Hahella sp. HNIBRBA332: one gene and its partner. The protein of the gene in region 1 interacts with the protein of each later gene in a pairwise test. Links are inferred from orthologs where the notes say so. Each region holds a gene or a part of one and is shown on either strand. Other genes may lie near its edges.

What was found.
Region 2: the proteins of rsfS (region 1) and O5O45_RS10215 interact in binary tests that used the Escherichia coli proteins (3 or more experiments, as listed by UniProt). The link is inferred for Hahella sp. HNIBRBA332 from one-to-one orthologs.

The regions. Positions count from the first base shown.
Region 1 is NZ_CP132203.1:6,953,242-6,956,166, forward strand. It holds rsfS (ribosome silencing factor), read left to right. Parts: upstream 1-1,248; coding sequence 1,249-1,602; downstream 1,603-2,925. Other genes in the region: O5O45_RS30950 (glutamate-5-semialdehyde dehydrogenase), read left to right, coding at 1-452; nadD (nicotinate-nucleotide adenylyltransferase), read left to right, coding at 483-1,142; rlmH (23S rRNA (pseudouridine(1915)-N(3))-methyltransferase RlmH), read left to right, coding at 1,643-2,113; mrdA (penicillin-binding protein 2), read left to right, coding at 2,398-2,925. UniProt on the Escherichia coli protein: Functions as a ribosomal silencing factor. Interacts with ribosomal protein uL14 (rplN), blocking formation of intersubunit bridge B8.
Region 2 is NZ_CP132203.1:2,200,708-2,203,706, forward strand. It holds O5O45_RS10215 (AAA family ATPase), read right to left. Parts: upstream 2,048-2,999; coding sequence 953-2,047; downstream 1-952. Other genes in the region: O5O45_RS10210 (DUF5682 family protein), read right to left, coding at 1-953; O5O45_RS10220 (WGR and DUF4132 domain-containing protein), read right to left, coding at 2,044-2,999.

The DNA of each region.
Region 1 (2,925 bases):
CTGTCGCTGCTGCCATATTGCCGCAGTTAGCCCAGGCGTACGCCGATAAAGGCGTTGAATTGCGCGGGTGCGAGCGGACCCGGGAAATCCTGCCGCAGGCGCTGAGCGCAGTAGAGACGGACTGGTCCGAGGAATACCTGGCGCCGATTCTGGCGATCAAAGTCGTTGAAGATCTGGACGACGCGATTGCTCATATCAATCACTATGGCTCGCATCATACTGACTCGATTGTGACAGAGAGCTACAGCAAAGGCCGTCGTTTTCTGACGGAAGTGGACTCCAGCTCGGTGATGATCAACGCTTCCACACGATTCGCTGACGGCTTTGAATACGGCTTGGGCGCGGAAATCGGCATTTCCACCGATAAAATTCACGCGCGCGGTCCTGTCGGGTTGGAAGGTCTGACCTCACAAAAATACGTGGTGCTCGGAGATGGCCAAATTCGGCAGTAACGGGCGCGAGGAAAGATTTCCTACCTGATCATGCAGGAACATTCTCCTATAGTGCTGCTCGGCGGCACTTTCGATCCCATACACTTCGGTCACTTGCGTACGGCGCTGGAATTGCAGCAGCACTTCGGCGAGACGGCTGAAGTGCGCCTGATTCCCTGTGGCGATCCGCGTCACCGCGCCGCACCCAAAGCGTCCGGGGAACATCGCCTGGCGATGCTGCGGCTGGCGCTGGAAGGAGAGCCGAGCTTGCGCATTGACGAAATTGAAGTGCGCAGAACCGGCGCCAGCTACACGGTGGATACACTGTTGGAGCTGCGTCAGGAAGTGGGAAATCTACGGCCTTTGATATTCGTTATGGGAACGGATGCCTTCGAATCGTTGCCAAAATGGCGAAGATGGCTGGAAATTATTCAATTAGCCCATATAATGGTGGTTAACAGACCGGGTTGGTCATTTTGTGAGCAAGGTGAGTTGGGAGAATTTTTGCGTCAGCACTCCGCAGAGAGCAATAACGACCTGATACGCCAGCCTGCCGGAAAGGTTGGGTTCATTACGCTTACCCAAATGGGAATCTCCAGTTCCAAGGTGCGTGAGCTGATCGGCTTGCGCCTATCCCCCCGTTTCTTACTACCGGATTCGGTGTGGCGATATATTCGCCAGCATCGTCTGTATGGCGCTGTGAATGCCTAGGGCGCTTTCCTTTAATCTTAGCAACGCGACAGTTATCGGAAACCGCTTGCGGGCGGTGGGCGCCGCATTATTTAAATATTCTTTAACCCCCCCTCTATGAGGCGTTATGGAGACTGAAAATCTGAAAGAGTTAGTCATTAAGGCACTGGAAGATATCAAAGCAAAAGATATTTCCGTGCTGGATGTAAAAGACCGCACTAGCGTAACGGACTACATGGTCATCGCCAGCGGAACTTCGAATCGTCACGTTAAGTCCATCGCGGATAACGTCATTGCTGAAGTCAAAGCCAACGGCGGTCGTCCGCTGGGCTCTGAAGGCGGCTCGGCGTCGGATTGGATCCTGGTGGACCTGGGCGATATCGTTGTTCATGTCATGCTGCCGTCGGCCCGGGAGTTTTATGACCTGGAGCGCTTCTGGCGCGATTCGCCTGTGGCGGAATCCATGTCGCATCACATGTAATTCCGGCAATAAAGTATTTATTGACGATTAAAGAATTACAGTGCGGATAAAGCTAATCGCAGTGGGCGGTAAAATGCCTGGCTGGGTTGAGCAGGGTTATAACGAGTACGTTAAACGTATGCCTCGTGACATGCCCTTGCAGCTCTTCGAAATCCCCATGCCCAGGCGCCAAAAAAACACGGACCCGCAAAAGCTCAAGATCCAGGAAGGAGAGAGCATCCTGCAATCGCTGGGTTCCGGCGATCATGTCGTCGCATTGGAAGTCGAAGGCAAGCCATGGTCCACCCCTCAATTGTCTCAACAAATGGAGCGCTGGCGTATGTCCGGTCAGGATGTCGCTTTGCTAGTGGGGGGACCGGACGGGCTGAGCGATGCGTGTCGAGCGAGAGCGAATCAACAATGGTCGCTGTCGCCGCTGACCTTGCCGCATCCGCTGGTTCGAGTGCTGCTCGCAGAGCAGCTTTACCGGGCCTGGACCATATTGCAAGGGCATCCATACCACCGGGAGTGATCGTCATAGCGACGTCAGACCTGATCAAGGCGGGGGTGATCAAGCGGGCGGGCCGTATCGACGGCCCTGACCCTGATTGGGCTTTAACCCCGAACTAAGGAGATTCCTGGCCTCACCTCGAAAAATGAGAATAAGAGGGTAAGTATGGGAAAAATGGAAAGATAGTAAGTACCGTCCTCGGATAGATAGGACTAAGATAATAGCGCCTGCGTCCGCGATCAGAATAATATCTACCGGCGGAGCCTGACATAACCAGCAACTGACGGTATTGACCACATAGAGCCATGGCTTCCCGAGAGCTGAAAGACCACTTCCGCGAGCAACGCATTTTTTTCCAACGTGCCATCTGGGCTGCTCTGGGAGTGATCGCCCTGAGTCTTGCGCTGTTCGCCCGCTATTACTACCTGCAAATCAGCCAGCACGAAGTCTATAAGACCCTTTCTGACCGTAACCGCATGCAATTGCAGTCCATCACGCCCACTCGCGGTTTGATCTATGACCGCAATGGTGTTTTGCTGGCGGATAATCAGCCCACATTTTCCCTCACATTGGTGAAAGAACGGATAAAAGATCTGGACGCTACAATTGGGGAGTTACAGGACCTCCTTGAGATTACGGAAGATGATGTTGAGTCGTTCCGCAAGCGTATGGGGCAGCGCAGGCGTCCGTATGAGTCAGTGACGCTGAAGTCGCGGCTGACGGAGGAGGAGATCGCTCGCATCGCCGTGAACCGACACCGACTTGCGGGTGTTGAAGTCGAGGCGGAGTTGATCCGCTATTATCCGTTGAGCGACACGCTGGCCCACGTTCTG
Region 2 (2,999 bases), 4.8 Mb from region 1 along the record:
TCGGCGGTGCTGAACGTCAGTTTGCGATGACGCAAATTCAGGGCGATGGCGTCGATCAGCGGCTGCGTCTGAAATTCGCCGTCGCTTGAGCGCGCTGACCAGACCTGATGATAGAACTCCGGACCGGGCATGCCGGATTGATACCCGGTCAGCGCATCCAGACGGGCGTAGCTGTATGGGGTGAGGGCGGCGCCTTGTTCCCGCCAGGGCGTTTCTGATTGCGGTGGCGGAGTCGAATTGTCCGCGCACGTCAGCAGCTCAGACAACGCGCTGGTGTGGAAGCCCCCCGTCACCACCAGAATCGCGCCAGACACGCGCTTGCCGACTTCACGAATTCTGTCCGCCATGTGGCGCTCCCGCGCCTGATTGACCAGATCCGGCGGCAAGCCCTGGCGCTCTCGATCTTCGTCTTCAAAGGTGCGAATCGCCAGGCAAAAGGCGGCGACTTTCTGCTTCAGTGCGTCGGGGGACGCCGGATCGATTTCAAACAGCTCGTCCCAGGCGGCGTCAAAATCTTCCACTTTCAGCTTCTGACATAGCGCCTGGATATACCGGCTTCGCCTTAATTCGCCATCGGCGTAGCGATGCTCCTGATCCTGGATTTCCTGCTCGGCGTTGTGAAGCCGCAATGCGCAGATCTCGGGCCAGGGCAGGTCGATGAACGCCGCCTCGCACTTGAGCTGCTGCGCCGCCTGTAACGCGCGCCACTCAGGACTGTACTCACAGAAAGGGTGGTACGCCCCCGCCCGGTGGTCGTCGTTCGCAACGTAGGTATAAATCGCCAGCGGCAATTGATGGGAGAGGAACAGCTCTTCCAGTTGCGCATTATATTCACTGGGCCCTTCGATCAGGATAGCCTGCGGCTGCAGCGCCATCGCATAGTCATACACCGCAAGGGCGCAGGCGGGACTGTGATGCCGAACCGGGAAAAAATGAATACGGTCAGAGAGCATCAGTGGTCACTTAACGCCTGTTTCGCGCTGGCGAATTCGCTCCAGGCGGCCCCTTTGCGCTTGCCCGCCACATGATGAAAGTAGTGTCTGATTTTCTTGAGGTCTTCGCTGGAGTCCTTGGCGGCGGTGGAGCCCAGGGCCGAAACGAGATGTTCGGCGGTGATGGCGCCCGCGTTGTAGTAATATCCCTGCACGCAGGCGGCGAAGGCCACAGCGACGGACTCCGCCGTACTCATGACGGAATTGAGCGGCTCCAGAGCGCCGCCGCCGATAACCTTGCCGTTGCGCAACTCATGAAAAATCGTCACCAGCACTTCGGCCTTGTCGACCGGCAGCGTCATGGGGATTCCTGCTTGTTGCAGTAGGGCGTTAGTCTCTCTCGCGACTAATTCCATTTCTTCTTCGATGCTGGCGATAGGGTGCACCGTTTCAAAATTGAGGCGGCGCTTCAACGCCGCGCTCATTTCATTGACGCCTTTATCCAGGGTGTTGGCGGTCGCTATCAGGTTGAAGCCCTGGCGCGCGTAGACCGCGCTTGCGCTCTGCTCCAGCTCGGGAATATGCAGCACCCGGTCGCTCAGAATGGACAACAGGGTATCCTGAATCTCCAGAGGGCAACGGGTAATTTCTTCAAAGCGAACCAGTTTGCCCTGTTGCATGCCCTGATACACCGGCGCTGGAACCAGGGACTCGGGACCGGGCCCTTTTTCCAGCAGCAAGGCGTAGTTCCAGGTGTATTTGATCTGGTCCTCAGTCGTCCCCGCCGACCCCTGGATGGTTAATCCCGAGTCCCCTGAGATCGCGGCGGCGAGCAATTCGCTCAGATAACTTTTGGCGGAACCCGGCGGTCCGATCAACATCAGGCCGCGGTTGGTCGCCAGGGTGGCCACGCAGCGCTCTATGAAGCGCCGTTTCCCCACGAATTTGGGGCTGATGTTCTGGCGGGCGTCGCCCAAAATAAAGTCGATGACCGCCAAAGGGGAGAGATTCCAGCCTGGAGGCTTGACGCTTTCACGGTCCTTGGCGACCAACTGCGCAAGCTCTTCGGCGTAGCGCTGTTCCGCTGGCGGACGCTGCAGGGCTAAATCACTCATTGTTCGGCCTTCGCTGCAAGCTGGTTCAAATCTTTGATGACTTCACTGATCACCAATGGATCCACCTGTTTGAGGGGCAGGATCTTATCTTTTATATCCCAGCCATAGCCTGAGGGCTGTCGCATGCCTTCCACGAAAACAATCTCGGTGGTCTCCAGCGTCTCATCCGCTTCGATATACCCCATGCCGACCACGCCTTCGTAGTTGACGACAGCCGTGACATTGGCGGCGGCGAACTGTTTGGAGTGTTCGTCAAAACCGCCGGCGTCCATCGCTTCGCCTCGGGCCCAACCCTGTTTCTCAAGACCGAAAACCAGCGTGGGGGCGGGCAGCTTCAGCTTCTCAAAGCGGGACATGGATTGCTGCTCCAACTCCTGCTCACTCAGGGCGAACACCGGTCGGCTGAGCTGTTGAAATGGAGGCAGGAGTTCGTAGTCGCTGAACATCTCGCCCCAGGCGTTTTTATCTTCTTCCGACAGATGCAGGGGGTGGACGAGTCCGACTTCATCAAATGCGTCCAACGCCATCGGGTCGTCATTGACGTCAGCAAAATCCTGTTCGTCCGTTAAACGGAACGTCCCCGCTAACTGACCCTTTTGATAACCGCCCCAAAGCAGCAATCTCGCCAGGTGCGTCATTAATGGGTGACGGGCGATCAGACTGTTGAAGTCCTCAACCTGCCAGCGACGTCCTACAACCATGGCCAGCTCCAGCCGCTCCGCCTGAATCTTCGCCATATCGCGAATTTGCTTCTTGACCAGCTTCCATTCCTGCAGGGACGCGTTGGCCAGTTCCGCGTCATCCTTAGCGGAAGGTTTGGGCGGATTGTCGCGAAGCTTGCCACTGTCGTCTTTGAGTTTCGGCTTTAAGTCGGAGCCCAGCACGAAATGGAACTGTCGGGGACCATAATCAAACACCCGCCGACCGGTTGCGTCCAGTCCGCAGTCCGGGA